4 regions of the Colwellia sp. BRX10-9 genome follow, and region 2 is predicted to be linked to each of the others. Evidence: predicted binding sites of a transcription regulator. Region 2 holds the regulator's gene; each other region holds the start of a gene.
What was found. Region 2 encodes LexA, which represses DNA repair genes until DNA is damaged. Its sites were predicted from a motif close to TACTGTATNNNNATACAGTA; they were not measured.
Positions count from the first base shown of each region.

Region 1 (8,337 bases), on a different contig from region 2:
GAACCTACCGCTGAAGATATTGCTGAAGCGCTTGATGTGCCAGTCGCTAATGTCACTAAAATGCTGCGTCTAAATGAACGTATGACCTCAGTCGATTCACCCTTCGGTGGTGAAAACGATAAAGTATTACTTGATGTTATCCCGGATGATAAAAGTGGTGGTCCAGAAGGTAGCTTGCAAACATCTGACATTAAAAATAATATTATTCACTGGTTAAACGAACTTAACTCTAAGCAACGTGAAGTACTTGCCCGTCGTTTTGGCTTATTAGGATATGAAGCGGCAACATTAGAAGATGTTGGCGTAGAAATTGGTTTAACACGTGAACGTGTTCGTCAAATTCAAGTTGAAGCGCTTAAGCGTTTACGTGATATTTTAAGTCAACAAGACTTATCGATTGAAGCCTTGTTTCAAGCGTAGATATTTTAGCTTCGATAAAACAAAAAACCAGCAATTGCTGGTTTTTTTTACTTATTATTAAGGGCTACATTTTACTTTTAAACTCAAATAATAAATCTAATGCTTGTTTGGGGGTTAAATCGTTTACATCAATTGATGACAATGACTCGAGTACGGGGTGAGTGTTATCAATAAATGAAAGTTGCTCAAAGGGTTGTTGTTCGACATTGATAACAGAAGGAGCTTGTTGTCTTTCCAGTTCAGCCAAGCGTTGTTTAGCCCGTTGAATAACGGTCTTAGGCACACCGGCAAGTTGTGCAACCTGTAAGCCAAAGCTCTTACTTGCAGCGCCTTCTTGAACGGTATGCATAAAGACGATGGTATCACCATGCTCAACCGCATCTAAATGAACATTAACCAAGCTTGGTATCTGATCGGCTAACAGGGTTAGCTCAAAATAATGACTAGCGAATAAAGTAAAGGCTTTAGTTTTAATCGCCAGCATTTCAGCGCAAGCCCAAGCAAGAGATAAACCGTCATAAGTACTGGTTCCTCTGCCTATTTCATCAAGTAACACTAAACTTTTTTCTGTTGCATTATGGAGAATGTTTGCGGTTTCTGTCATTTCAACCATAAAGGTTGAACGACCACTCGCTAGGTCGTCAGAAGCGCCAATACGGGTAAATATTCGATCAACCATACTAATGTTTGCCGCATCAGCAGGGACATAGCAACCAATATGAGCCAATAAAACAATGAGCGCTGTTTGACGCATATAGGTTGATTTACCGCCCATATTAGGACCCGTAATGATCAACATCTTACGTTCATTATTTAAGGTAACAGGATTAGCAATAAAGGGCTCACTAGTCATTAACTCAACGACAGGATGACGACCGGCTTTAATCTCAATACCGTCATTTTGGCTTAGACTTGGTTTAACATAATTTAGGCTTTCTGCGCGTTCTGCAAAGGTATTTAAAACGTCTAGTTCTGCGACAGCTTGAGCAAGTAATTGCAGTTTTTCTAAATCAGGTAACACTAAATCGAACAATTCATCATATAAACGTTTTTCTAAGGCGAGAAACTTACTCTGTGCGCTAAGCACTTTTTCTTCGTGTTGCTTTAGTTCATTGGTAATAAAACGTTCGTTATTTTTTAAGGTTTGTCGGCGAATATAATCATCAGGTACATCGTTCGCGGCAGTACGACTCATTTCAATAAAGAAGCCATGAACCCTGTTATAGCCTACTTTTAAGGAACTAATACCGGTACGTTCTTTTTCACGCGCTTCGAGTTGGGCAAGAAATTCAGTTGCTCCATCACTTAAGTCACGTAAGACATCAAGTTCTTCATGATAGCCTTTGGCAATAACGCCACCATCACGGATAAGAACGGGTGGGTTTTCAACTAAAGCATGCTGTAATAAGTCGTGTAAGTCGGGTATTGGAAAGCTTTTTGACGCTAATTCAGTGATATGTGCTTGCTGACAAGTTTGTAAATGTTGCTGAAGTTCAGGCAATTGATTTAAAGCATTACGTAAACGAGCAAAATCTCTTGGACGCGCAGAGCGTAAGGCAATGCGAGAAACAATACGCTCAATATCACCAAAAGATTTAAGTTGGCTAAATAATTCAGTCGTTAAATCTTGTGACAATAGTTCACTAATTGCATTTTGACGTGCAGTTAATATGTTTAAATCACGTAAAGGAAAATGTAACCAACGTTTTAGTAATCTAGAACCCATTGGTGTCGCTGACTTATCTAATACCGATGCTAGGGTATTTTCAAAGCCACCTTGTAAGTTTTGCGTGAGTTCTAAATTACGACGAGTTGCCGCATCTAAAATGACACCAGAAGCAGAAGACTCACAAATAATGGCTCGAATGTGAGGAAGCGCACTGCGTTGACATTCTTTTACATATTGAAATAAACAACCAGCGGCCATTAAGCCTAATGATTTATCACCAACACCAAAGCCAGAAAGTTCTTTAGTGCCAAATTGTGTATTTAGTAAATTAGTAGCTGTGTCTAAATCAAACTCCCATTCAGGTCTTCTTCTTAATCCTTGATAGCCTTTTAGTAACCCTGGCACTGAGAACGATTCACTGTAGAGTAATTCAGCAGGAGATAAACGCTGTAGTTCAGCTTGTAACTGTTCAATGGTATTTGGCTCAGTCAGTACAAAGCGACCACTGGTCATATCAAGATAAGACAGCCCAAAGCGTTGCGATGACTTATTATTACCTTCACTTACCGCAACAATTAGATTGTCATGCTTATCAAGTAATAATGCTTCATCACTCACCGTACCTGGGGTAATAACTCTAACAACTTTACGTTCAACAGGGCCTTTACTGGTTGCTGGGTCACCAATTTGTTCACAAATAGCAACAGATTCACCCAGTTGTACTAATTTTGCTAGATAATTTTCCACCGCATGATAGGGAACGCCTGCCATAGGTATTGCATTGCCACCTGTCTTGCCGCGAGCGGTTAATGAAATATCGAGCAAATCAGATGCTTTTTTCGCATCATCAAAAAATAACTCGTAAAAGTCACCCATGCGATAAAAAATTAAAATATGAGGGAACTCAGCTTTAATGGTTAAGTACTGGCGCATCATAGGGGTGTGTGAGGATAAGTCTAAGTTTGCTGTGGTCATTTCTATGCGGTAACTCATAAGTTCAATGAAAGAGTAAGGTGGCAATTATGTCATAACTGGCAAATTTAGACTCTATTTATTTAACTAAAATTTTTACTGAATACGATAAAGTTTAGGCAAGGATTTTACCGTGATAATATAAATAGTAACTTTTTGATGAGTAATAGTTAAAAGTTATCGGTGCTTGTTATTCTTTTTTTTATCAATAACTTATAAGTCACCTTGTTTTGTTTTTGATAATATAATTAAAATAGTTGTAAAAAAGCTTGATACTGTACGGTCATACAGTATACTTGCTTCATCAAAACGAAATCTTAGCAACATCGGCGGAACAAACATGAAAGACGATAAAGAAAAAGCATTAGCAGCAGCATTAAGTCAAATTGAAAGACAATTTGGTAAAGGCTCAATTATGAAGCTTGGTGATAATAACACCATGGATGTTGAAACCATTTCTACAGGTTCATTGGCGCTTGATGTTGCACTCGGTGCGGGTGGTTTGCCACTTGGGCGTGTTGTTGAAATTTATGGTCCTGAATCAAGTGGTAAAACAACGTTAACGCTTGAAGTTATTGCTGAAGCTCAGCGTAACGGTAAAGTTTGTGCCTTTGTTGATGCTGAGCATGCACTTGACCCTATTTATGCTGAAAAGTTAGGTGTTAACATTAACGAATTACTTGTTTCTCAGCCTGATACCGGTGAGCAAGCATTGGAAATTTGTGACATGCTAACGCGTTCAGGTGCTATAGACGTTATTGTTGTCGATTCTGTTGCTGCACTTACACCAAAAGCAGAAATTGAAGGCGATATGGGTGACTCTCATATGGGATTACAAGCCCGTATGCTTTCACAAGCAATGCGTAAGTTGACAGGTAACTTGAAAAAATCTAATACCATGATTATTTTCATTAACCAAATTCGTATGAAAATTGGTGTAATGTTTGGTTCTCCTGAAACCACAACGGGTGGTAATGCACTTAAGTTTTATGCTTCTGTTCGTTTAGATATTCGACGTATCGGTGCTGTAAAAGCAGGCGACGAAATTATTGGTAACGAAACCCGCGTAAAAGTGGTTAAAAACAAAATAGCGCCTCCTTTTAAACAAGCAGAATTTCAGATTTTATATGGCGAAGGTATTAACAGCTTAGGTGAATTAATTGATTTAGGCGTTTTGCATAACATGGTTGAAAAAGCCGGTTCTTGGTATAGCTACAATGGCGATCGTATTGGCCAAGGTAAAGCAAATGCGGCTAAATCTTTAGCAGAAAAACCTGAAATGGCAAAAGAACTTGATAAGCGTTTACGCGACTTACTGTTAATTAAAAGTGTAAGAGCAAGTGAAAAACCAGCTAAAGAAGAAGAAGCTGTAGAATAAACATTACACATTACACATTAAACATAAAAGTTTAAACAATTATTAAGCCACTGTATTTACAGTGGCTTTTTTATATCTAATTAGTGACTTTGCTCTCTTATGCTATCGTTATTTAATGTGCTATATAGTATTTTACCTAAGCATCTTTACTGCCCAATACCCCCCGTTTATCTACGTAGCACTCTATTAGGCTAGTTCCACCAATATTTACTCGCTAGGGTTATAGATGACAAATAATATTAACGTAAAAAACATTATAGACGTCTATACGTTTAGATGTTGACATAGCTAAAAATCCACGTACCATAAAATGATAATATTTATATATCCGTTATCATTCGTAGTACTTGAGTTAGTCGAAACCTGTATGTTGATTGGTAGCCAGAATATAAGTTAATAAATGAAAGTAGAGAACGAAGTGTTCATGCTTGTTTGACATTATTTGATTAGGTAAACGCTATGCCCATTAAAATTCCAGATTTATTACCTGCTTTGTCTATTTTAGGTGAAGAAAATATTTTTGTAATGTCTGAGCGTAGAGCGGCAAGTCAAGAAATTCGCCCAATGAAAGTCGCTATTCTCAATCTAATGCCTAATAAAATTGAAACAGAAGTTCAAATATTACGGGTATTGTCTAATACACCTTTACAAATAAATGTCGATTTTGTGCGTATTCACGCCAATGAATCGAAACATACGCCGAAAGAGCACTTAGATAATTTTTACCGCCTCTTTGATGACATTAAAAATACTCAATACGATGGCTTAATTATAACCGGTGCACCATTGGCGTTAATGGAATACGAGAAAGTAACTTTTTGGGATAAAATTTGTGAAATATTTGATTGGGCTGAAGAAAATGTCACCTCAACAATGTTTTCTTGTTGGGCTGCTCATGCCGCTCTATATCATCACTATGGATTGCGACGACATTTAAGAAAAGAAAAATTATCTGGTGTTTTTCAGCATAGCCCCATCGACCAAAAAGAACAGCTTACCCGCGGCTTTGAAGAATTTTTTAATGTCCCACACTCACGATTTGGATATATTGATAAGTCTGATTACCTATCAATTCCTGAATTAAAAATTATAGCTGAATCTCCACAAGCAGGCGTTTATGTGGTCGCGAGCAAAAATAAACAACAAGTCTATTTAACCGGACATCCAGAATATGACTCAACCACGCTAGATGAAGAGTTTCAACGTGATCTTAAGGCTGATGTTAATGCAGTTATGCCCAATAATTATTATATTGATGATGACATAACAAAAGTGCCACACAGTTCATGGCGTAGTCATGCCAGTTTATTATTTACTAATTGGTTAAACTATTATGTTTATCAGATCACACCGTACAAGCTAGATGCAACAAATATTAAAGCAATACACCCAGACGCAGAAATATAAACAGTGTCGGATATATCTAGTCATTAAATTAAGTTTGAAAGTAAAAGTAGAGAAATCGTATGAAAAAATCAGCATCATTTAGTCGTCTTGAGCAACAAATACAAAAAAGAATTCTTATTTTAGATGGTGCTATGGGGACGATGATCCAAGCCTATAAATTTGAAGAACAAGATTACCGAGGTGAACAGTTTGCTGATTGGCATCTTGATGTCAAAGGCAATAATGATATGTTAGTGCTTACACAACCCGAGGTAATTAAAGCTATTCACTATGAATACCTTGAAGCGGGTGCTGATATTATTGAAACGAATACTTTTAATGCCACCACGATTGCGATGGCAGATTACGATATGCAGTCGTACAGTGCGGCAATCAATTTAGCGGCGGCACAAATAGCCCGTGCAGCAGCGGATGAATTCACCGCTAAAAACCCTGATAAACCAAGGTTTGTTGCCGGCGTTTTAGGGCCAACGAACAGAACATGTTCTATTTCACCCGATGTTAACGATCCTGCTTATCGAAATGTGACTTTTGATCAATTAAAAGATGCCTACATAGAATCAACGAAAGCACTGATTGAAGGTGGCTCAGATATTATTCTTATTGAGACTATCTTTGATACCTTAAATGCTAAAGCGGCTATTTTTGCGGTTGAAACTGTTTTTGATGAATTACAGTTACGTTTACCTGTAATGGTCTCGGGTACCATTACTGATGCATCAGGCAGAACATTGTCAGGACAAACCACCGAAGCTTTTTATAATTCATTGCGCCACGCAAAACCTATTTCATTTGGTTTGAACTGTGCATTAGGTCCGGTTGAACTAAGACAATATGTGGCAGAATTGAGTCGAATATCAGACTTTGCTGTTTCAGCTCATCCTAATGCAGGTTTGCCTAATGCCTTTGGTGAATACGATTTCAGCGTCGAAGATATGAATGTTCATGTCAATGAGTGGGCTGAATCGGGATTCCTTAACATTATTGGTGGCTGTTGTGGTACAACGCCAGCGCATATAAAAGGTATGGCGGATGCGGTTGCCAATGTAAAACCTAGGGAAATTAGCGCCAGGAAAATTGCTTGTCGTTTGTCCGGGCTTGAAGCGTTAACCATAGAGGAAAGTTCATTATTTGTTAACGTTGGCGAACGAACTAATGTTACTGGCTCTGCTGTATTTAAGCGCTTAATTACCGAAGAAAATTACGAACAAGCCGTCGCTGTTGCCCTGCAACAAGTTGCCAATGGCGCGCAAATTATAGATATAAATATGGATGAAGGCATGCTTGATTCAAAAGCGGCGATGATCCGTTATTTGAATTTAATTGCTGGTGAGCCAGATATCGCGAAAGTGCCTATTATGCTTGATTCTTCTAAATGGGATATTTTAGAAGAAGGCTTGAAATGTATTCAGGGCAAGGGGGTTGTTAACTCAATCAGCTTGAAAGAGGGCGAAGAAAACTTCCGTAAACAAGCTGAACTATTACGCCGTTATGGTGCGGCTGTTATTGTTATGGCCTTCGACGAACAAGGTCAAGCAGACACACGGGTACGTAAGTATGAAATATGTAAACGTGCTTATGAAATTTTAGTCAATGAAATAGGCTTTCCTGCAGAAGACATTATCTTTGATCCCAATATTTTTGCGGTAGCAACCGGTATCGAAGAGCATAATAACTATGCGGTAGATTTTATTGAAGCGGTTGCCGATATAAAAGAAAACCTGCCTCATGCGATGATTTCGGGCGGTGTTTCTAACGTATCATTTTCATTTCGTGGTAATAACCCAGTACGTGAAGCGATTCATGCGGTGTTTTTATACCACGCAATAAAAAATGGTATGGACATGGGCATTGTAAATGCAGGTCAGTTAGCTATTTATTCAGATATTCCTGACGATCTCCGCCTTGCTGTTGAAGATGTTATACAAAATAGCGATGACGATGCAACAGAACGCTTACTTGATGTGGCTGAGTCTTATCGTGGGCAAGCGGGGAGCAAAAACAATAAGGCTGATTTAACCTGGCGTGAGCTACCGATTAAAGAGCGTTTAGAATACTCTTTGGTTAAAGGCATTAATGAATTTATTGTCGAAGATACTGAAGCAGCAAGGCTAGTGGCTGAACGACCTCTTGATGTTATTGAAGGACCATTAATGGATGGTATGAATACCGTTGGTGATTTATTTGGTGCTGGCGAAATGTTTCTGCCACAAGTGGTAAAATCAGCCCGAGTGATGAAACAAGCTGTTGCTCATTTAAATCCATTCATTGAAGCTGAAAAAACTGAAATAAAATCAAACGGCAAAATCTTACTGGCAACAGTAAAGGGTGATGTCCACGATATTGGTAAAAATATAGTCGGTGTTGTCTTACAGTGTAACAACTACGAAATTATTGATTTAGGTGTCATGGTTTCTTGTGATGACATCTTACGCGTGGCGAAAGCCGAAAAGGTCGATGTGATTGGATTGTCAGGTTTGATAACACCGTC
Region 1 is NZ_JACGVV010000030.1:10,145-18,481, forward strand. Features, by position in the region: gene rpoS (RNA polymerase sigma factor RpoS) at 1-420, shown strand, start outside; gene mutS (DNA mismatch repair protein MutS) at 485-3,064, opposite strand; gene recA (recombinase RecA) at 3,402-4,439, shown strand; gene metA (homoserine O-succinyltransferase) at 4,899-5,846, shown strand; gene metH (methionine synthase) at 5,906-8,337, shown strand, end outside.
Region 1: recA (recombinase RecA) is a predicted target of LexA. The motif match lies at 3,335-3,354, and genes of this name have one in related genera.

Region 2 (8,337 bases):
TAGGGAAGAATAGTAAATTAACTGAAATCAATGAACACCAAAAATGCCATTTAGCTAACGACTCGTTATACATATGACCTGTCCATTTTGGCAACCAGAAGTATGCACCAGCATAAATCGAGAATAATGAACCGGTAACTAATACATAATGAAAATGAGCAACAACAAAGTAGGTATCATGGTATTGGAAATCAACAGGTGTTAATGCCAACATCAAACCAGAGAATCCGCCTATAGTAAATAAGATGACAAACGCGATAGAAAATAACATCGGCGTTTCAAAGCTCATTGAACCACGCCACATAGTTGCGACCCAGTTGAACACTTTAACACCCGTAGGTACGGCAATTAACATGGTGCAATACATGAAGAACAGTTCACCAAATAACGGCATACCTGTCGTGAACATGTGATGCGCCCAAACAATAAATGACAACACAGCAATCGATGCCGTTGCATAAACCATTGAGCTGTAGCCAAATAACTTCTTACGAGCAAACGCTGGGATAATTGTCGAAACAATACCAAAAGCAGGTAAAATCATGATATAAACTTCAGGATGCCCGAAGAACCAGAAAAGATGCTGGAACAATACCGGATCACCGCCACCAGCGGCATCAAAGAAACTCGTACCAAAATAAGTGTCGGTTAACAACATAGTTACCACACCTGCGAGCACGGGCATCACCGCAATCAATAAGTAGGCGGTAATAAAAAATGTCCAAACAAACAATGGCATTTTCATGTAAGTCATACCAGGCGCACGCATATTCATAATAGTAACAACAATATTAATTGCGCCCATTATTGATGAGATACCCATAATATGAACAGCAAAAACAAAAAATGCCGTACTACCATTTGAATAGGTTGTAGAAAGTGGTGCGTAGAATGTCCAACCAAAGTTAGGCGCACCTGACTCCATAAAGAATGTAGACAAAAGAATCCCAAAAGCAAAAGGTAGAATCCAGAAGCTCCAGTTATTCATACGTGGTAAGGCCATATCTGGAGCACCAATCATCATAGGTATCATCCAGTTAGCAAACCCGGTAAAGGCCGGCATAATTGCACCAAATACCATGATCAAACCATGTACGGTTGTTAGCTGATTGAAAAAATCAGGCTCCACTATTTGTAAACCGGGTTGGAATAACTCGGCTCGAATAACCATGGCTAAAGCGCCGCCGGTTAATAGCATAATAAAAGCAAACCATAGATATAACGTACCTATATCTTTATGGTTTGTCGTGTACAACCAACGTTTGATGCCTTTCATTTTATGGTCATCATGATGATCGTCGTGCGATTCTTGTTCTATAACGTCTGTAGTCATTTTATATCCTCCTACTTCGCACTAGCAGCATCAACAGCTGCAGGTTGTACTAAATCACCGGTGTTATTGCCCCAAGCATTACGCTCATAAGTAACAACTGCCGCTATTTCGGTTTTAGTTAACTGACTACCAAAAGCAGCCATAGCAGGGTTTTTCTTACTGCCATTAATAACCATATCTATATGCACAGCAATATCACCCAGTGCAATTGCACTACCTTTTAGTGCTGGAAATGCCGGAGGTAAACCCGCACCAGAAACTTGATGACAAGCAGCACAAGCTTTCATGTAAACTTGCTCACCCATAACCATCAGTTCATCTTCGCTGTACACTTTAGTTAGATCTTCTACTGGGGCTTCTTCAGCAACCATTTCAGCAACTGCTACCGGTGTTTCTGTGTCATTGCCTGATCCCTTAGCAGCACCTTTAACATCAGCGGCTTGTACGGCATCACCGGTATTGTTACCCCAAGCATTACGCTCGTAGGTCACAACTGCAGCAATTTGCTTCATACTTAACTGCTTACCATAAGCTTGCATACCTGTACCCGCTTTACCATTGAGTACAATATCAATATGCTCGGCAATACTACCCGTAGCAACTGGACTTCCTTTAAGTGCAGGAAATGCAGGAGGTAGACCAGCACCAGAAACTTGATGACAGGCAGCACAGTGGGCAATATAGGTAGTTTCACCCAAGGTCATCAATTCATCCATTGATGCGGAAGCGTTAAGAGATGCTTTCTCAGCAGCAGCGGCTTGAGCGTTGAGTTGGTGTTGTTCATCAAGCCATTTTGCATAGTCTGCTTCAGACTTTACTTCGACAACAATTGGCATAAAACCATGGTCTTTGCCACAAAGTTCAGCACACTGACCTCGGTATATCCCAGGCTTGTCAACTTTTGTCCATGCTTCATTAATAAATCCTGGGTTAGCATCTTGCTTTACAGCAAAAGCAGGTACCCACCAAGCATGAATAACGTCGTCAGAAGTGATTAAAAATCGTACTTTTTTATTAACTGGAATGACAAGGTGTTTATCAACTTCGAGTAGGTAATTTTCACCTTTGACTTTATCGCCAGCATCAACATTAAGGTGTTTACCTTCTTGTGTTTCATACTGTGATCTTGGCGTCGATAAAACGGAGTAGAACTCAATATCTTGATCAAAATATTTGTAATGCCATTTCCACTGAGAGGCGGTAACTTGAATGGTAACGTCAGAATCGTCGTTATTTTCCATTTCAATCAGTGTTTTTGTTGCTGGTACAGCCATAGCGATAAGAATGACAATGGGAATTGCTGTCCAGAGGATTTCTACTTTTGTACTTTCATGAAAATCTGCTGATTTAGCCCCTTTGGATTTTCGATGGAAAACCATTGACCAAAACATAGCACCAAAAACGACCACACCAATTGCTACACATATATACATTGCGAGCATATGTAGATCGTAAACATCTCTACTTACTTCTGTTACACCCTTGGTCAGATTTAATTGCATATCTGCCCAAGCTGAACTGGAAAGAACACTCCCCAACAACAGCCAACCTAGGTTACGTCTTTTCACACGACATCTCCTTCACCCTATAAAAGTTTAAAACTTGATACCTAGGACAAAACACATCCTTTAGTACGGATTTTTATTATTTTCTTAGCGATTTTGTTATCAACCAGTTAGCGTCGACAACATCGCCTTATATTTATATTTGTACACATTCCAAACTAGAATTACTTAAAAGTTGATCTGGGTCAATTTAAAAATCGAGCTATTTTAAAATAAAAACCAATAAAAACAATAGAGTATCAACTCTAATACAGGCAAAGGCCTAATAACAAAGGGCTGTAGCCGTAGTATTAAAAATAAACAGCTGAGTATAAATACGCGTATTGTAAAAATTGATCTTGGTTGTTTTTTAATCAGAGAAAGATAAAGTTGTTTGAATGGGCTTTAGAATGAAAATTATTCTTAGTAAAGAGAAAGGTTTGCATGAAAAGAATACGAAAGGTTAGAAAAGCAAACTTTAGCCTATTTTATACACTAAAGTTTGCGGAGCAGTTTTACATATTTAATACTATATTTGTTAGATAAATTGGCTTAGTTACCACCAAGTTTATTGGATAGGTTAACTTAACTACATCCAGTCTGCCGAGCGAATAACGCCAACAGCCAACCCTTCAATATTAAACTCTTGATCAGACAAATCGACTTTTATAGGAGAGAAGTCATCATTTTCAGCATGTAAGTAAACGATGTTACCTTCTCGTTTATAACGTTTAACCGTAACATTTTCTTCGACACGAGCAACAATTACTTGGCCATTCTGTACATCGGTCGTTTGATGAACCGCTAACAAGTCACCATCAAGTATGCCGATATTTTTCATGCTTTCGCCATTAACTCTCAATAAGTAATCAGCAGCTGGGTGGAACAAATTACCATCAACTTTGTAATGATCTTCAACATGCTCTGCAGCTAAAATAGGTTCACCTGCAGCCACTCTGCCGATTAAAGGTAAACCGGCTTCTTCCATTAACTTCTCAGTCAAACGAATGCCGCGAGAAGTACCTGGCAACATTTCTATATAGCCTTTTTTAGCCAAAGCTTTTAAATGTTCCTCTGCTGCATTTGCTGATTTAAAGCCAAAAAACTTGGCTATTTCAGCACGCGTTGGTGGCATGCCCGTATCGCTTATTTTGTCTTTGATCAGATCAAAAACTTGTTGTTGTCGGTTCGTTAGAGGGCGTAATTCGCTGATTTCATTTAGCATAGGGAGCCTGTAAATTTACACAGTTGTTACTGTGAGTATATACAGGTCGTTAGTAAAGGCAAGTTTTCTAGTCGAATTATTTTTGAAAACTCCCTGATTTTAAATAATGGATAACTTGTTCGATAACTTTTTCGTTTTTCATCATAAATGGATGGGTCGTTTCCATTTCAATGTGATCATTCATACCATCAAGTTTGGTACTAGCAACCGAAACTTTACCATCATCTTTATCAGGAATAAGTGTTGATAATATCCAATTAATACTTTGATTACCGGCAATAACACCCAAATCAAAATTAGCATTGCCAAGGTTACTAGGGACACTGAATTCGCCGGTACCTAATTGCATACCCGCATCACCATTGATGAAACTAAAACCAGGTGTATTTTTTAGTTTATCAACAACTTCACTGCCTTTGTTTGGTGGACCTAGCATCACGACTTTATGTAAATTAGGTATTTTATGCATACTTAAATATTGGCGAACTAATATACCGCCCATTGAATGGGTAACAAAGTTAACTTGGCGATTTTCACAAATTAATAGCGCTTTAGAAATCACTTTTTCAGCCAACTCTTCTATCGAATAATCTCTAGAAGGGTAGTTGATATTTATCACAAAATATCCTTCTGCTAACAATCGTTTTTCAATAGCTTTCATGGAGTTAGCCGAACGTGCAAGCCCATGCAGTAAAATTACACATTCACCATTAGCTAAAGAATCTGCTGGCTCTTCAAAAGAAGCTTGAATTTTATAGCCACGTTCAACCGAAGTATCTAAGCTTTCTTGTTCAATCATATTTTTTAAACGAGTTTCTGCATCAGTAATTTTTTTACTAAATTGTTCTTTAAGTAGCGCTAGGTCTGACTTAAGTGCTGCAATTTTTTCATTCATAGCTGCGCTCCATCATTTTTTTTTAGAATTCATTATTGATACTGTAGTCATGTTAAACAGCAGCTAAGCAATATATTTTTAGCTGCCACAAATATAAAATATAAAACAGTTTTCTCCAACAAAATTTGAAACCATTACCCTTGTAATGTCATTTTTTTCGATAAACTTCTCGCGTGGACCTTTAAATAGCCATAGAAAGCTATACGATATTAACATTTTATATTAGTTATCTGTTAGACATTGATAATCTTCAATCGATCTAACTTTACCAGTAACTACATACATTCAAGCAAAAAAATTTTAAGGACGTTTTACTTGTCTCGATTATAAATTTACAATTCAACATACCCCCCACGTAAAATGAGTTAAGTACCATTGAATGTTATTGGTTTAGGTTGCTCAAACTTTAGCGTCGCCGTTTATATTGGCAATAAACCGAGTATGCTTGAATATCAGCAATTATCTTGTCTATCGCCGCTAACCTTGGGCGAAATAGAGATGGTTAATCAAGCTTGTGGCAATGGTTGGCGGAAAGTTTTCAATGTTTATGCGAAGCTGCTTTACGCACTCGATAAAGAAAAATTCGCTTACTCAACACTTGCGCCAACTTGGCAAAAATATCGAGAGCGATTTTTGCTGCAGCAAGGCTCTCAAACGGCTTTATTATTTTCTCCGCCTCAGTTATCAACCACTAAGCAAACTCTGCATATTATTTGTGGAAAAACCTACGCCAAAAATTTGTTAGCGACAAATCAACTAAACGCTAATTTCACTTGGCTAGATGAGCAATTTGCTATTGATAAAGCTAAAAATTTAATTGTGTGTCCCTATTTTGATTATCGGCAATTGTCGAATGCTAATATTGAAAAATTAGCCTTTTTACTCAACGATATAAATAGCCAGTGAAAGCTTTTCATTCATTTATATAGTGTTAAATTAATGTATACTATATTTATTAAAGGAGAAAATAATAAGCCTCATGATTAGGCAACATACTAAACGTCACTTTAATATTGGATCACATCATTGCTATATTTTAATAAAAAAACACTTTTATTTATTACAATAATTTTAACCTTATTACCCTATGCAACGATCACCAGCACGCTTGATATTTCCTCTGCTTTTTTGCTATCACTTCCTACTATATTATTACAGGCTACCGCAGTATTCTTTGTTGTTCATAGCTATTTACAGACCAGATCACGTTCATTAAAATTGTTCTGGCAGTTTTTCTCTCTCGCTATTATCATTGATCTTATTTCGGGTGTTATCTTCGCAGGTAACTACATAAACACCCCCCCGATCCTGCAAGATTTTTTCTCTTTGTTCAGTTACTTTTTTATCTTACTGGCCATAGAAACCAACCCGCATCTCAGCGAAACGCCACTCAATAAATACATTGCGGGTCGAGTGCCAGCACTATTTTTTACAGTCACCTGTTTTTGTTATTTCGTACTGCTGCCAGAAGAGTTTTCAAAAGCGTTAGATCACAGGTTATTACCGTCATTATTATTTCATATCACTATTTCTGGCCTCATTTTTATTAGACTAATCAGCTGTGTTATTTTTTGTCATGAAAAATTTTGGCGCGCTATTTATTGGCCATTAGCCATTGCCTCATTAGCTTTGTTAGTTGATAACACTAATAGTTATTTTCTTCTTCAAGAGCAAGCCCTTTATAAAGACAATTATACGAACAGCTTAATAGCGTTAATCCCATACTGTGGTCTTATTTTTGCCGCAAGTGCATCATTAAACATTCAAAGACCGACCAAACCTATTTCAAAAGATACCTTTCCCGAATTTTACATTTTATTGCTGGTGAGTATTATTTTTAGCATTCATATCGTTGGTTTAGAAGTTGGGGCACACTACATTACAAATTCTTTCTGGCAGTCTTTTGTTATTGGTATTTGGGGCGTTATTGCTTTTATTTTAGTCATTCTTATTGCTTACAATAAAAGAAAAAACACGCTCGAATTCAAGGAAAACGCTTTCACTCAGCAACAAGAACAAAAAGAGTTAATACAGACCAACCATAAATTACTCAGCTCAATTCTTAATAGTGAAGACAAAGCCATTGTCCGAGCATCTAATAATGCTATTTTGACGACATCAACGGGCGGCGAAATATTATCGTCAAACCCTGCCGCAGTTCAATTGTTCCAAAGTTTAGAACATGAATTGAAAGGCACGAATGTCAGCGCACTTTTTTCTGCAGAAGACACTATGCATTACTTTTTTGGCTTCAAAAGTAATGTATACGCCTTACAACGTAAAGATATCGGTATTTCAGTAGAGTGTGCTGCTCGACGTGCCGATGGTACTGAATTCCCAGTTCAGGTTGAATTGCAGTGGGCAGATCGCGAAGAACAACCCCTTATTGTTATTACCTTTATTAATTTAACTTCACGAAAGTTAGCTGAAAAGCAGATGTTAGATTTAAAAGATAAGTTTATTGCGAACATTTCCCATGAGTTTAGGACGCCATTGACAATTATTAATGGCATTTTAGACCAATATCTACTCAAAGCTCACAGTAAAGAAGAAGGGTTGGAACTTACTACCGCTAAGCGTAATGGTTTGCGTTTAGTTCGTATGGTTGAACAACTATTAGAACTCTCTCGCCTTACTGACAACCCTAAGCTTTCATTGTCTACTTATCGATTAAGTCAGTTAATGGCTATGCCAATTGATTCATTTTCACGCTTAGCTAAACAAAATGATTTAAGTTTTGATGCTGAAATATCTGATGACCTTTGGCTAGAATGTGACGCTCAAGGTTTTGAGAAAATCATCTTCAACTTACTTGCTAATGCGATTAAATATACACCTGCTGGCGGTAGTATCAAGGTCAGTGCTTATGTTGATCAAGATAATGTTATTTTAGAGATTACAGATACCGGCATAGGTATTAATCAAGCATCACAAAGTAAAATCTTTGAACGCTTTCAAAGAGCTGATGATGAAAAAAATCATGCTGTTTTTGGTGTGGGTATTGGTTTATCTTTAGTTAATGAATTGGTAAAAGCGCATAACTGGCGTATCAATTTAGTCAGTGAATACAATAAAGGCAGTAAGTTTTCTCTATCAATCCCTTTAGCTACCGCTGTCGAAATAGAAACTCAAGTGCCAATGAGTGTATCTCAAAGCGAAGTATCATCATTGCTGTTAGAACAAAATAATAATAAAACTAAAGCAAAAAATCATTTACATAATGTCGTGTTAGTTATTGAAGATAATCTCGATATGCAAAATCACATAAAACGTGTGGTTGAACAGCAACATCATTGTTTATTAGCAATGAGCGGCGAACAAGGACTGCTCATCGCCGAGG
Region 2 is NZ_JACGVV010000007.1:20,741-29,077, reverse strand. Features, by position in the region: gene ctaD (cytochrome c oxidase subunit I) at 1-1,333, opposite strand, end outside; gene coxB (cytochrome c oxidase subunit II) at 1,345-2,901, opposite strand; gene lexA (transcriptional repressor LexA) at 3,467-4,102, opposite strand; gene H4J69_RS06085 (alpha/beta fold hydrolase) at 4,179-4,997, opposite strand; gene H4J69_RS06080 (DUF6942 family protein) at 5,373-5,903, shown strand; gene H4J69_RS06075 (ATP-binding protein) at 6,024-8,337, shown strand, end outside.

Region 3 (8,337 bases), on a different contig from region 2:
TATCTTCAAAGGCAAAAATAGTCATGGCATTTGAATGAGCAGGTAACGTTTTACGGCGATGATAAATAATTGCATCATTTTTAGGGAATGATACTAAGTGCTCGCCATTAAGCGAAATTTTTTGGCTAGCCACTACGGCTTCTAGAATTGAATCAATAGCGTCGACGGCAATCGTATCTGGATTTTCGCCAGACAGACCTAAAATTACCGCTTTGCCGGTACCATGGCCAATACCTGTTTGCCCTAACGAACCAAAAAGTTCACATTTCACCCGTGTTGTTTGGGTTAATTTATGCTCATCTTTAAGTTGTTCAACAAACAATTTCGCTGCTTTCATTGGACCTACAGTGTGAGAACTTGACGGGCCAATGCCAATAGAAAACATATCAAATACACTAATCATACTAAAACCTGAATTTATTTTGATAAAATTATCAAAAGATGGAATTATCTTCGGTAATTGTAACTGAAAGCTACCATCATGAAAAACAATAATAGTTTAATTATAGTTGATATTAACTAAAAACTTAAAGGTTCAAGATAATTGAATTGCCAAATCTTTCAGCATTACCGCGGTTGCGCCCCATATATTATGGTGCTCGAAAGGCATAAAGTGAATTGAAAAGGGTTTGCGATGACGCTCAATGGTCACCATGTAGTGATTATTAAAATCTAGAAAATGTTGTAATGGCACCTGAAATATTTCAGCAACTTCATTTTTATCGATCACATAATTTTGTTTTTTATCAATAAAAGCAATGATGGGCGTAACCACATAACCACTGATTGTTTCATAAGGAAGTAATTGGCCAACAATATTAATGTTGTTACTATTTAAACCAATCTCTTCTTCAGCTTCTCTTATGGCGGTGCTAATAAAGCTTGTATCAAAGTCTTCCATTTTTCCACCGGGAAAACTGATTTGCCCAGGATGATGTTTTAAATGACTAGCACGTTTTGTTAACACAACAGAGAGTTGTTTATTCTCTTCTATTAGCGCGATTAACACGGCTGCAGGTTTTAGTGCGCCAAGGTGCTGGTATTGATGGAGGGAAACATCAAGTGTTGAAAATTGAAAGTTTTGTAAAAAATCATGCTTGTTCATTATAAATCCATCAATGGCGAAAGCCAAAACTACAATAAGTTAAAGCGCTGATAACACAGGTAATATTTTGTTTACTTTATCAAAGGTTTCTTGATATTCAGCGTCAACTTTTGAATCAGCTACTACGCCACCACCGGCCCAGCAATAAATGATACTCGCTTTGGTCGCGTTATTTTTTTCGCACAGTAGGGTACGTATAGTAATGCTAGTGTCCATATTGCCACAAGCAGAAATATAACCAATAGAACCACAATAAATACTTCGCTGATGAGGCTCTAATTCATCAATTATTTCCATGGCTCTTATTTTTGGAGCGCCAGTAATTGAACCGCCAGGAAATGAAGCCGCTAATAAATCAGTCGCTTGATAAGGTTGTGCTAACTCACCTTCAACGGTGCTGACTAAGTGATGAACGGCAGGAAAACTTTCAATATTAAACAACTTAGGAACTTTTACCGAGCCAGCAATACAGACTTTACTGATATCATTTCTCAGTAAATCAACAATCATTAAGTTTTCGGCACGGTCTTTTTCTGAGTGCTGTAAATCAACTGAGTTTTGTTGGTCTATGACGGCATCATCACTTCGTGGTTTAGTGCCTTTTATCGGCTTACTTTGTACTTTACGGCCTGATTTTTGTAAAAATCGTTCAGGAGAAATACTGAGAATACTGGCTTTTTCAAAACGTAAAAAAGCAGAAAACGGTGCTTTATTTTTATCACGTAACGCGCAATAAGCTTCGAATTCATCACCTTGATACTGAGCACTAAAGCGTTGTGCTAAATTAATTTGGTAGCAATCTCCAGACAATAAGTAGTCTTGTATGCGCTTAAATTTTTCATCATAACGCGCTTTACTCATATTCGACTGCCAGTCGGTCATTAATGAAAACTTTTCTTTTACTTGTGTGGCTTTCTTTATCAAAGCTAACTGCTGATTTATTGCTTTTGTTAGGCTTTCTCGTTGTGGTTGTGGGCAAACCAACCAAAACTGTTGAGCTTGGTGATCAAATATTAATGCCTGAAAATAAAGCCCTATCGACATGTCGGCTAAATCTATATCTTGCGTTGTTTGATGAGGCAAGTTCTCAAAACGTCTGCCTAAATCGTAAGAAAAGTAACCGACACTGCCGCCATTAAAAGGTAAGTGGCTGGTGGCAACGGTTATGTTGTTGAAGCATTGTTGTTGAATTTCTTTTAACAGCGTTAATGGATTTTGATGACTGATTTGCTTTTTGTCTTCTTTTAACCAGCGTACTTCAGTTTGATCGCCGCGAGTAGTTAGCGTAATTTCGGGTTGCCAAACCAGAATATCAAAGTTGCTATCAACGTGGGCAGGTGACTGTTGTTCACCACAAGAGTCAAGCCACATCGCCCAAGGTTGATGACTAAAAGCTGAAAATAAAGCTTTTACATCGATAGATTTTTCTACAGTAAAATGCTGGGCAGAAATAGTGAACATGACAGGTTTTACTCGATAATATTGTGGAAGCTCGTTAACAAGAAGGGTATGATATCTGCAAATTTATAACTTTCAACCATTTTCAGCTTCCCTAGTTTATCTATAATTTCAGGTAAGTAAGTAAATGCCGTTGAACTACATCTGTCGATCTGCATAAAAAGAGACCCTCATGACTATCATTAAACAACAAGATTTAATTGAAAGTATTGCCGATGCATTACAGTACATTTCTTATTATCACCCTTTAGACTTTATTCAAGCGCTTGAAAAAGCCTATCATAAAGAAGAAAGTAGCGCAGCTAAAGACGCTATTGCTCAGATCTTAATTAATTCTAGAATGTCAGCCCATGGCCAGCGTCCTATTTGTCAAGATACCGGCATAGTGACTTGCTTTGTTAAAGTGGGTATGGATGTTCAGTGGGACAAAACTGACTTAACAGTTCAGCAAATGGTTGATGAAGGTACTCGCAGAGCTTACTTAAATCCAGACAACCCATTGCGCGCTTCTATTGTAAAAGACCCCGCTGGCGCGCGTATTAATACTAAAGATAATACACCATCTGTTGTTCATATCGATATGGTTGCCGGTGGTGGCGTCGATATCATGATCGCAGCGAAAGGCGGTGGTAGTGAAAACAAATCTAAAATGGTGATGTTAAATCCTAGTGATTCAATCGCTGACTGGGTAGTTAAAACACTACCATCAATGGGCGCAGGTTGGTGTCCACCGGGAATGTTAGGCATAGGTATCGGCGGAACAGCAGAAAAAGCAGGGGTACTTGCCAAAGAAAGTTTAATGGAACCGGTAGATATTCAAGACCTTATTGACCGTGGTGCTGAAACAGCCGAAGAAAAGCTGCGTCTAGAAATTTTCGAGCGTGTTAATAAATTAGGTATTGGCGCACAAGGTCTTGGCGGTTTAACGACGGTTGTAGACATTAAAATTATGTCAGCACCAACCCACGCTGCATCAAAACCTGTGGTGATGATACCCAATTGTGCGGCAACGCGTCATGTTCATTTTCACTTAGATGGTTCTGGTCCGGCTAACTTAACACCACCAAAATTAGAAGATTGGCCAGAAATAACTTGGGAAGTCGGTGAAAACGTACGTCGTGTTAATGTTGATACCTTGAAAAAATCTGATATCAGTAGCTGGAAAACCGGTGAAACTGTATTATTGAGCGGGACTATCTTAACCGGACGTGATGCTGCTCATAAACGTATTCAAGATATGCTAGCCAAGGGCGAAAAGTTACCAGTAGACTTTACTGACAAGTTTATTTACTACGTAGGTCCTGTCGATGCTATTGGCGATGAAGCAGTTGGCCCAGCTGGCCCAACGACAGCAACACGCATGGATAAATTTACAGAAATGATGCTCTCTGAAACAGGGTTACTTGGCACTATCGGCAAGGCTGAACGTGGTGCCGAGACCGTTGAAACCATCAAAAACCATAAGTCAGTTTATCTAATGGCCGTCGGTGGTGCTGCATACTTAGTATCAAAAGCTATTAAAAAAGCAAGAGTTGTTGCTTTTGAAGATATGGGGATGGAAGCTATTTACGAATTCGAAGTTGAAGATATGCCAGTCACTGTAGCTGTTGATAGCCAAGGAGAGTCGGCTCATGTCACGGGTCCTGCTATTTGGAAAGCTAAGATTGAAGTGCAAGATGCCAAATCAAAAAATTAATTGATGCTTGTGTAAGCAAATAATTTTAAAACAAGCGCCTTAGGGCGCTTTTTTATTGACGATAATAAGTTGAAAATTTTGTCTATACTAAAAGAACATTAATAAAATTAAGTTTTGAAAACATTAACTATGACTAACACTAACCTGCGCACTGTTACTATTATTTATTATATTGAAGATTCACTTGAGTTAATGCACTTTGTTGGACAATTTGCAGAAAATGCCAGTGGGCGGGTCATTATTCCGGAAAAATTTAAAGAAGATAAATCGATTGTTGCTGTGTGTGATGGAGAAATAACCATTCTTAATAAAGTTGGCGATCGCATTCATCTTATCAATGATTATTAAATATGGACTTGTTAATGAACAAGCTTAGAATAAACTTAACCTGAGTATATTTCTATGGTTTAATACTGATAATATTTACAGTGTTACTGATGTGACTTTATGCCTATCGATGAACTCCTTGTTTTTTTAGAGAAAATCCCTACCGAAATTTTTATGCTGTTTAGCGTTATTCTATTGGTATTGTGTTTTTTAATCAGTTTTATAGTATTTTTTAAAATAAAAAAAATGTCACTACAGTTGTCTTTGCAACATGAAAAGTTACAGCTATTGTTTGAAAAATTAACCGTTGATAGTGAAGTCTCAAATAAATATCAACAGCAACAACAGCAGCAAACTAGCTTTAATCATCAACAATTGGCAAACCAACAAGTTGAGTTAAAGACTTATTTTGAACAACAAATCTCTGACTTTAAAATTAAGCTGTTGTATCAACATGCTGAGCAAGGTGAGAAGCAGTCATCGAGTTTACATGCAAGTAGTGAAAAGTTACACCGCGCATTACACGAGCACCAAGTCGTTTTTAATCAGAATCAGCTAAAATCGGTTGATCAACTTGTTGAACACCTAAATCGAGTGACGCACATTAGCCGCGAAGAGTTAACGAAGTCATTGCAAGCATCGAGTGAGCAAATGGCTAAACGTATTGATGGATTAACCGTCTCTACCGATAACCGCTTGAAAGAAATTAGCGGGCAAGTAGAGAAACGTTTAGCGGAAGGGTTTGAGAAAACAACAAAAACCTTTAATGATATTTTGCAACGCCTTGCCTTGATTGATGACGCGCAAAAGAAGATAACGGAACTTTCCTCAAACGTCGTCAGCTTACAAGAAGTATTAAGTGATAAGCGTTCGCGGGGGGCTTTTGGCGAAGTTCAGCTTAACAGTTTAATTCGCAACGTGATCCCCGAGCAAAATTTTTCTTTACAGCACACTTTATCAAATGGAAAAATTGCTGATTGTATTTTATTTTTACCTGAGCCAACCGGTAATGTCGTTATTGACTCCAAGTTCCCTTTAGAAAACTATAAGAAAATGCTGGATAACCAATTAGGGGAACATGACCGAAAATCGGCAGAGCGTCAGTTTAAACTCGACATAAAAAAACATATTAACGATATTAGTTCTAAATACTTAATTGAAAAAGAAACCGCCGACGGCGCTATAATGTTTATTCCTGCAGAAGCTATCTTTGCTGAAATTCATGCACATCAAGGTGACTTAGTTGATTACGCCAATAAAAAACGAGTATGGCTGGCATCGCCAACCACGTTAATGGCTATATTAACAACGTCACGCTCGGTACTAAAAGATGAAGCAACCCGTAAGCAAATACATGTTATTCAAGCGCATCTCTCACACTTATCTCAGGACTTTAGTCGTTTTAAATCTCGTTTTGCCAATTTAGCAAAGCACATAGATCAAGCGGCGAGTGACGTAAAACAAATACATACCTCTGCAGATAAAATATCGTCACGCTTTGATAAAATTGAACAGGTTGAGTTGAAAAATGAAAGTGATGAAAAGCCCACTGGTACAGACAGTAAAATAGATAATGAGCAAGCTCTACCTGTTGTTTAACCTGATTGCTTCTCTACCCTTTAGCGATAACTTAATCTAAGGAGTTAATCTTGTTGCAAAGAATTAAAGGACTAAAAACTCTGTTTATTAGTTTAGGCACAGTTGCCTTAGTTTATTTTTTGATGATGAAAAGCCAAGCTTTTTGGCTAAAGCAAGTAGTGATTGTCGAACAATTATTAGTGGTGTTCTTGGCTGTTGTGATCGTCTTTGCCAGTTATTTTAATCGTAGCAGGTTAGCCTACTTATCATTATTGTGGCTTTTATATTACGCCAGTATTACTTTTTCACCGCCTTGGTCAACTTGGTTACTGCAGCAGGGTGATTGGTTAACGTTATTTGGCTGTAGTGTTTTACTTTTATTGTCTTTGATAAAAGACCGTGGCGTCATCTCAATTCATGGTCTTTATCGATTAGTCGCTATCGCCTTAGTGGCTATCATTAGTTATGCTTGGTTAACGATGAGTGAGCCAATTATCATTTTTGTACAAACCTTTCCCCATATTGCAGGCTTTAGTAAGGTTATTCGTTTAGAGTTACCACTAGCTTTATGCACTATGGTTATTGTTTGGCGAGCAGTGATTAAAGCGGATTTAGTGACTTCAGCGGTTGCGCTTTCTTTACTGTTTTGGCTATGTTATCAATATCAATTAATTGAGCTACCGCTAAGTTTAACGCTGGCATTACTCAGTTTGTATTTCGTGTTAGTCATTGTTGTCGACGCTTATTTTCTTGCCTATCGAGATGACTTAACGGGCTTACCATCGCGTCGGGCGCTCAATCAGTTAGCCTTATCACTTGGACGAAACTACACCCTTGCTATGCTAGACATTGATCATTTTAAAAAGTTTAATGATACCTATGGCCATGATATTGGCGACCAAGTATTAAAACTAGTGGCAAAAAAAATTGGCAACGTTAAAGGGGGAGGGAAAGCATTTCGCTATGGCGGAGAAGAGTTTACCATCGTATTTACTGGTAAAACTATTGAGCAAGCCTTAACTGAGTTAGAAGCGGTACGTCAAGCTATTGAAACCTATAAAATTGTCATTCGTCAACCACAAAGAAAAACAAAACAACAACGAAACGCTAAAAAAGTAAGCAAAAATAGTGAGTTTAAAACGGTCAATGTCACTATTTCAATTGGCGTTGCAGTACGGGAAAGTAAACAAAGCTTTGAACAAGCGTTAAAGTGCTCGGATCAAGCGTTATACAAAGCTAAGAGTAAAGGGCGAAACAACGTTAGTGTTTAAAGCGGGCTAAATATGATGATTGTTTGCAAGTATAAGACTGGACCAGTAAAAATCATCGTTCACAAGCAAGGTGAACCACGCTCATGCAAAGCATCATTATTGAGCAAACCTTGCATTGTTTATTGACGTTAACGTGACCAGTGATATTATTAATCGCCACCGAGCACAAAGTACCGGCTCCCCTGAACTTGCTTCAGGGGCTGATGTTAAAAGGCTGTAATAATGCTGGGTAAGCCAGTTATTAACGCTTAATTTAATATCGCAACGTTAACAAAAACCACACTTAACAATAGTGGGCAGACAAAACGAAGGTAATTTCCCCAAATGGGTAGCCACTTCCTGCCTTCTTGTAGCGCTTTATCACGTAATTTATTACCTCTATTCCATAACCAACCGACCACAATAAAGTAGAATAAACAACTTAATGGCTGCAATATGGTTGTTAATGCTCGAATCACTAAACCAAATAATTCGTCAAAAAAAGCAATTAACAACATGCTGGCACAAAGCACCACGAAGGAGACTAGCCATGTCGCTTTTGAACGAGTAAAGCTTTTGTCTTCCATTAAATAAGAGACAGGTACTTCAGTTGAAGAAATAGTTGAAGTTAATGCCGCAATGGATAACAACAAGAAGAAACAGCTTGAGACAATCAAGCCGACATTACCCATTGAATTGAACAGCTCAGGTAATATCTTAAAGATTAACTGTCCTTCACCAATCAACTCGTTATTACTGAAAACTTCAACTCCGGCTTCTTGAGCAACAAAAAGTGCCGGTATGATTAACAGACCGGCCATAAAAGCGATAAAAGTATCAAGTGCGGTGATAGAGATGGCTAATTTACCGATATCTTTACCTTTTTGCATGTACGAGCCGTACACCATCATACCGCCTACGCC
Region 3 is NZ_JACGVV010000001.1:226,995-235,331, forward strand. Features, by position in the region: gene H4J69_RS00970 (L-serine ammonia-lyase) at 1-403, opposite strand, end outside; gene H4J69_RS00975 (CoA pyrophosphatase) at 536-1,105, opposite strand; gene pabB (aminodeoxychorismate synthase component I) at 1,145-2,566, opposite strand; gene H4J69_RS00985 (fumarate hydratase) at 2,736-4,259, shown strand; gene H4J69_RS00990 (TIGR02922 family protein) at 4,389-4,607, shown strand; gene H4J69_RS00995 (DNA recombination protein RmuC) at 4,833-6,185, shown strand; gene H4J69_RS01000 (diguanylate cyclase) at 6,236-7,435, shown strand; gene H4J69_RS01005 (sodium-dependent transporter) at 7,684-8,337, opposite strand, start outside.
Region 3: H4J69_RS00995 (DNA recombination protein RmuC) is a predicted target of LexA. The motif match lies at 4,671-4,690, and genes of this name have one in related genera.

Region 4 (8,337 bases), on a different contig from region 2:
TACCCACCCATAAATCACCTTCAACTGTAATGTGGCTATGAGAAATATATTGTGTAATGTTAATATCTTTTTTACAAAAAAAATCGACATATTGTGCAAACTGCGCGCTAATATCTCCATCTGCTTTGATCACTGTACTGTTTTTTAACTTATTTTTGTCTGATATTTGTCGACCAATAATGCCCAGTGCAATCGATATATTGCCGCCTGCAGAAATTGAAGCGGTTTCAACTAACCCACCAATGACGATGTCTTCAGTTGCGGATAATTGCATACCTTCACAAACATTGCCTTGCACATAAATAGAGCCATCAAAACGAATGTTTCCGGTGCCAACATCTATATTTTCAATTTCCAGTAACTTATGCACAGCGACACTATTATCTAAATACTTGGGCATACCATCAATAGCAGCAACAAGAATGTTGTTGTTTTCATCTAAAAAAGACGAACCTTCAGACTCCTCTAAAAAACATGTTTCACCTGATACTGCATCTATAGCCGCTCCGGTTACATCAAAGCCTTTAATACCATCGGTTGGTGGTATTAGCTTAGCTAATTTTTTACCTGCTTTTACATGAATTAAATTACCTAATTCACGCATATCTACATTGCCATTTTCGAGCTTCTTAGGACACATAATTTGCTCTGCGGGGTTATCGACTAAATATTTTACGTAACCATCCTTTCCATTTCTGCTCATTTTACCTTTTGCTATTTCGGTAGATATACTTTTACCTCCTTGAAGTAACTGCCCCTCTTTTACAATATTGATGATGTTTTCTTTAATGATACCCTTGGTTATATTGTTTTCTTTTAATACATTAATAACATCAGTATTTTCAATGGTTTTACCACCATAAGCTGCGGTAAATTCTAATGTAGCTAACATATTTTCAGGCCCCAACGTGACCTTTAAATTCGCATCAACAGCATTTGCTATGATTGAACTTATACCTGTCGTCGCTTTTGATTCATCACTCTCATCACTCTCATCACTTTTAGCCACTTCTGCTAGTAGTAACTCCATCGCCCCGTCAATCAGTAAAAAAGTAGAATATGTAGATAATTTGAATGTTGTTTGTAGTTTTTTTAAGTTAGCTTTTGGCTGTCCTTTAACAGGCGTGATGGTCATTAATAAATCTTTATCTTCGTTTTGAAGTGTTAATTTTATATCACACATATATTCTTCATTGATTTGTCTGCATTAATATCAACTTTATCATTTAAATTGAGGTTAATTGCTAATAAATAAGGTGTTTACGGCTACTGCTGTAATATTGTTTATTATTTGAATACTAATAAATTCAGCCTGTTCACTGAATTGACAAGATTAAAGTTTATCGACTCGTTTTAATCTTGCAATGCGTGTTTTTTAGTCTGCTGTCACTGTACACCTAACTAACCATACGTTGATAGGTTTTATTATGTTTTATAAGTATTTACATAGATTTTCTAGGAAAAGCAACTACTATTAAAGGACGAAATCTCATAGGTTTGATTAATGGAAATAGTATTAAACACTTTCATCGCAAGGCAAGCGATTTTAGATATAAATCTTAAAACTATCGGTTATGAATTACTCTTTAGAGACCGTTTAGAGAATGTATTTAATGGGGATTCTCCAGAAAAAGCAACCTCAAAAGTTATACTTCAAAACCATATATTGGGTGATTTAGCCGATGTTTGCCTTGGAAAATTGGCCTTTATTAATTTTGATGAGTTTACCTTATTACAAAAGTCGCCTTTGCTCTTTAACCCAAAAAATATCGTGGTTGAAATTATTGAAACAGTTAACATCTCTGATGAACTCGTTTTCAATGTTGCTCAACTTCATAAAAAGGGTTATGTCATTGCGTTGGATAATTATAATTTCGAAAGTAAATGGGAAGTGTTTTTTCCATATATCTCTATTATTAAAGTTGACATTGAACAGGTTACTTTCACTCAAATAGAAGGGCTGAAAAAACGCCTATTATCAACTAATAGTCGTATAAAAATAATTGCTGAACGCATTGAAACGAATCAGCAGTACCAACAATTTAAAGCGCTAGCTATAGACTATTATCAAGGCTACTTTTTTCACAAACCCGAGATAAAGTCCGGCACGTCTATATCTCCTCTAAAAATTAATTTAATTCAACTTTTTTTAGAAGCTTACAAACCACACTTAGACTTCAACCAACTGACTGAAATTATTAGCCGTGATGTAACGTTAGTTAGCGGTATATTAAAGTTGGTAAACAGTGCCGCAGAGTGTGGCAATATTGAAATTACCTCTATTAAGCAAGCTATTACCTATTTGGGAACAGATAAAATAAAGCCGTATGTTGCAATTATATCAATGTCAGCATTATCATCTGAAAGTTCACCAGAACTTTTTATCGAGTCTTTAGTACGCGCTAAAATGATGGAACTCATAACGAAAGAAAAATCATTCAGTCACCTTAATGAAAAAGCTTTTCTAACCGGAATATTGAGTAATTTAGATGCCATATTAAATTTACCCATGGCAGATATTGTAAAGAGTTTTCTTTTTTCATCAGATATCAAACTGGCGTTATCTGAGCAACAAGGTGAATTGTCAGAACTATTAACATTGGCTAAGCATTATGAAGTATCAACGAGTAAGCGTGTTACTCGTTGTATTGGCAGTAATAAAATTTCTGAAACTAGACTGTTAAATTGTTATTACGACGCATTAAAGTGGGGGATGAACATCTTTTAAGGTGGTAGCCCTTTGACATTTTATATCACTAGCAACTTTATCCTTAAATATTATGAGTTCAAGGTTACAGTGGCTAAACTTACGAATAACACTAACAACTAATTTTGAGAATGTCTTGCCAGTTACTCGTGGTTACCTTTGTGTTGTTGGCTTAAAAAGTGTTTTTCATTTGCCTAGCAGCTAATTTTGGGGATGTATTGCCAGTTACTCGTGGTTACCTTTGTGTTGTTGGCTTAAAAAGTGTTTTTCATTTGCCTAGCAACTAATTTTGGGGATGTCTTGCCAGTTACTCGTGGTTACCTTTGTGTTGTTGGTTTTAAAGTGTTTTTCATTTGCCTAGCAGCTAATTTTGGGGATGTCTTGCCAGTTACTCGTGGTTACCTTTGTGTTGTTGGCTTAAAAGTGTTTTTTCATTTGCCTAGCAGCTAATTTTGGGAATGTCTTGCCAGTTACTTGTGGTTACTCTTGTGTTGTTGACTTAAAAAGTGTTTTTTCATTTGTTTAGCAACTAATTTTGGGTATGTCTCGCCAGTTACTTGTGTACTGTGGACTTAAAAAGTGCCGTTTCATTTGCCAGGAGTCTGATTTTCCCTCTGCGCCCAAGGTCAATGTCCCCTTACCGTAACGACTATTAATACTATCAAGACAATTCATTAGTATTGGGTTTGAATGATCAGATAAAAATAAATCAGCTTGTTGATGTTGTCTGCTTTCCAAGGCGATTGCACCGACACCACAACGATAAAAATGCACACCGGGTATAAATATTTCAGCGAGTATTAAGCTGACCGCTGTAGCAATATCACAACTATTATCTGTTGCTAAAGGAAAAGTATAAACCATTGTTTGTTTATAATAATTTTCATCATGGGGGGAGCTTGAAGCGAACACGAGCAGTTTTTTGATAAGTGAAGACTGACGCCTTACTTTTTTAGCGACTATCGTACTATGGGTGATTAAGGCTGCTTGTAATGTATGTATATCTACAATACGTTGACCAAAACTACGTGTAGAGAATATTTCCCGTTTAGGTGCTTTTACATCATCCCAGCTTAAACAGCTAATCCCCTTTAATTCGTTAACCGTACGTTCAGTGATAACACTAAATTGCTTGCGCATAATTTTAGGGCACTGCATTGATAATTGATGAGCTGTGCTAATATTTTGCTGTTTTAGTCGCTGAGATATTTTATTACCAATCCCCCAAACCTCATTTACCGCCATTTTTTCTAATATTTCTTTCGCACTTTGCGCGTTATCAATAATGGCAACACCCTGGTAACCGTCAAGTTTTTTAGCTGCATGATTTGCTGCTTTAGCTAAGGTTGATGTTGTGCCAAAGCCAACTCCCACCGGTAACCGGGTTTCTTTCCAAATAGCACGTCTTATTTCATGGCCGTATTGGTGCCAATCTTTAATAACGCCACTATATTTTTTAAAATGTAAAAATGACTCATCAATTGAGTAAATATATTGGTCATCACAATACCTAGCAATAACATTCATCATTCTTTCACTTAAGTCAGCATATAGCTCGTAGTTGGAAGAGCGTACCACTACACCATGCTTATGTAGTAAGTCCTTTATCTGAAAATAGGGGGTGAATTTTGGAATACCCAGCCGTCGAGCAATAGGACAAACAGCACAAATGCAGCCGTCGTTATTCGTTAAAACAACAACGGGCTTGTTTCTTATGCTCGGGTCGAAGACTTTTTCTGCGCTGGCATAAAAAGATACTGCATCAACTAATGCATACATGCGGTTAATTCAGGAGCTTGATGATGGAGTCGAATAGAGCGAGTAACAATACCTTCTAATTGAAAGTCGTCTTCGGGCTTGATGCTAACTGGCGCAAAATCTTTAGACGCTGATAACAGCCGAGCTTGCTTTTTATCAATCAACTTACAGACAAAGCAGCCATTGTAATTTGCCACGATGACATCACCATTTCTGGCGGTGAGTGAGCGATCAACGATAAGTAAATCACCATCAAAAATGCCCACACCCTGCATGGACTCACCAGATGCTTGGCCAATAAATGTGGCATTAGGATGCCTAATAAGAAGTTTATCTAATGATAACCCCAGTTCTTTATATTCGGCTGCGGGTGATTCAAACCCTGAAATACCTGCTTCAATGTAAATAGGAATAACTTTCATTACTTAAATCTCACCTGTGTTTTTATACAGTATAGTTTCTAAGTTGATTATTGAACAGAATAATTTAACATTGCTTACGAGTAATGATTACTTTCATTTTGAAATATAGCCGTTAAAATCAGCGCTGCATAAATTTATAGGGTTAACTTAGATGCATGAAAATGCCAATTCGTTAGTGGTACTTGATTTTGAAACCACAGGACTATCACCCAATCAAGGTGATAGAGCGATAGAGATAGGTGCGGTTAGAATTGTAGACGGTAAGGTTACCGATAAATTTCAATCATTAATGAATCCTGGTTTTAGGATCAGTGGTTTTATTGAGCAATACACCGGAATATCTAATCAGATGCTTGCTAAGGTCGGCTCTTGTGGTGAAGTGATGGCAGAATTTGCCGATTTTCTGGGTGATGATAATTTACTTGCCCATAATGCTTCCTTTGATCAAAAATTCTTGGACGCTGAGCTTAATAATATTAATCGAAAATACTTTGGGCAATTTATTTGTTCATTACTTGTCTCTCGCAGAATCAATATAGATGCACCTAATCATAAATTAGGTACGCTTATTCGTTATAAAAATATTCCATCTGATGGGGCTTTTCATCGGGCGTTATTTGATGCTGAGATGACGGCAAAATTGTGGTTGTTGATGCTTGATGATATTGAAGAAAAAATTAACCACGAGTTTGTACCTTTTGCATTAATACAGAAGTTATCAAAGACAGCAAAAAGTGACGTAAGTAAGCTGTTAACTAAATGGTAATTTATCTTGTTGGTTTTTAATTTTTTATCTCAGGTATACTCACAGTTCAACGTTTATTAGAGTTAACATTATCGACTATCCAGATAAAAAAGCCCCAGAAGAAATAGATCCCATACTGCCTTCTATAGCTGTATCAAATTTACAGCTTAAAATAGCTACCTTTAATTTGTTTAATTACCTTGAACCGCCCAATGCTTTCTATGAATTTGAACGAATTTATAGTGCTGAGCAGTGGCGTAAAAAGCAACATTGGATTGCTGAATATTTACGTGAATATCAACCTGACATTATTGGCTTCCAAGAAGTCTTTAGTCCTGAGTCTCTAGAGCAATTAGTTGCAGAGCAGGGCTATTGTTATTTTGCCGTGGTTGATGAACCTCAAGTGATAGATGATTTTATTTACAAACGTCCTGTTGTTGCCATAGCATCTCGTTACCCTATTGTTGAAGTTGCTGCGGTAAAAGCAAACACTGAGCTTGCACTATCATTAGGTTTAACTGATAAATTCTCTTTTAGCCGAAAAGTGTTAAGGGCAACAGTTGATGTGCCTCATATGGGTAACTGTGATTGTTATGTTGTGCACTTTAAATCTAAGCGCTCTATGATTGAAGTCGATGATAAAAATATAAGTCGCACGCCAGAGCAAACCATTATTGAAAGCCTAAAAGCACAAGTGGCAGGTGGTTGGGGCTCAACGATACAACGTGGCAGTGAAGCGGCGTTATTAATGATTGAAATAATAGCGCGGCGTGAGACTACCGGTCAGCCAATGGTATTAATGGGCGACTTCAATAATACCTTAACTGATGGTGTGCTAAGTCATCTACTGACTAACACCCTACGCTTTGTTTCGGCCATTGACCGTGATGCCTATCTTGCTAAATATTGCTTGCAAGATGCTTGGGATTTATTTCAAGTTGCAGTGAAAAATGAAACTCATCAAGAGGAAAAAATACAGCGCACTCCGACACATTATTTTGGTGCGAGCAGCTCAGTACTTGATTATATATTATTATCATGTGATTTTGACGCTAGTTATCACGATAGTCTTTATCAGGTCAGTGCGTACGACACCTATGATCGACATTTAATTAATCCTATCTTTGAACGAGATGGCGAAAGTACCGATCACGGTATTGCCTTGGTTACACTAACGTTAAGATCATAAATTAATCAAAGACCCAAATAAAAAAGGCTCCCAAAGGAGCCTTTTTTATTGGTGATACTGAATTTACGTTTTTTTACGTTGCGCTTTAATTGCCAAACCGAAAAGTGCTAGAGCGAATAACCACAGTGTTGCAGGCTCGGGAACTTGAGTGACGGCAATGCTATCTGCAGAAGCTCTGGACTCGCCATTGGTACAATCTTTTTTACCAATAACAGTATCAGCACCAAATTCAATAAAATTACTTGCTGAATAAGCGCCGCCACAATCATCGCCTATGCCCGCTATCATTGAATCAGCACCTGTTTGAACAAAACCTCTAGCAAAAATATAACCTCTAGCCTCAGCGCCGGCGCCGAGTTGTGTGTAACCTGCTGAGCCGGTTTTATCGCCAAGAACATTCCAGATAATAGTGCTGTTATCGGTAACATCTTTCAATATCACTGTTGAGTTTGCAGAGAAGGTCAGATAGTTGGCGATATTAAAAATCCAAGAGCCATCGATACCTTTACCATCAAGCGTTAAGGTTTTACCTATCGCGATGGTTAAATAATTTATTGTGCTGTAAATACCCGCTTCAAGTGTTTCGTCGTTGGTGCCAAAAGTGGTGGATACAAGTTCTGTTCCTGTACCCATGTCTTTTATATCTTGTTGCACAGACGTAATAAGCACTTCCTGACTATCAACGATGGTGGGCAGTGCAACCATTTTCAAAGAATTAGCAGTAAGCGCGCCAACGATTTCAACACTTGCACCAATAGTGGTGGTGGTTCCAGCATCAACATCGCCCCCGAAAAGTGAGCCTGCACCAACGGTTACTGTGCTGCCAGCCAAAACATCGCCGCCAACCTCAACGGTTGCCGCTATGGTTACTGTTGTGCCAGCGCTTAGCTCGCCATCAACTTTTGCACTCGCACCAATAGTTGCTGTGGTACCTGCAATAATAGAGCCGTCGACAACAGCAGAAGCGCCTAGGGTAACGGTTGTTGTACTTTGAATATAGCCATCGACACCGGCAGCTGCGCCAAGTGTTACTGCGGTTCCAGCCTCAACGTTACCACCGACAATTGCATCAGCTGCTAGTGTTATCGCCGTAGCACTTTGGATATTGCCACCAATAGTTGTTCGTGCGCCCATGGTTATATAACCACTGGCATAAAGCGACTGGTTATTTAGTTCTGAGCCTAGCAAAGGTTGAAAACTCGCTTGTGCGTCAGACACAGCAAATAACACCACAATACAGAGGATTGAATTGATAAGTTTCAAATTAGACACCATTTCATATAGCTGAGCGTTCAGCATATAAAAAAACTTAATTTTTATAGAACAAAAAAACTTATTCCAAGAATTGTACAACTGTATAATAGCAGATAAGACGGTGTGTTGTTTGTTATTTGAATATTTATATCGTAAGTTATTGTAATTAAGTTCTTTTGTTTTTTATTACAAAGCAGGTGATATGTTCATAAGTTAACATAATACGTCAATAGGTTAACATGATGCACAAAAAGGTTAGCGA
Region 4 is NZ_JACGVV010000020.1:30,064-38,400, reverse strand. Features, by position in the region: gene H4J69_RS12560 (DUF342 domain-containing protein) at 1-1,183, opposite strand, end outside; gene H4J69_RS12555 (EAL and HDOD domain-containing protein) at 1,505-2,728, shown strand; gene H4J69_RS12550 (Y-family DNA polymerase) at 3,230-4,486, opposite strand; gene H4J69_RS12545 (LexA family transcriptional regulator) at 4,474-4,887, opposite strand; gene H4J69_RS12540 (PolC-type DNA polymerase III) at 5,039-5,653, shown strand; gene H4J69_RS12535 (endonuclease/exonuclease/phosphatase family protein) at 5,820-6,821, shown strand; gene H4J69_RS12530 (ice-binding family protein) at 6,885-8,084, opposite strand.
Region 4: H4J69_RS12545 (LexA family transcriptional regulator) is a predicted target of LexA. The motif match lies at 4,900-4,919, and genes of this name have one in related genera.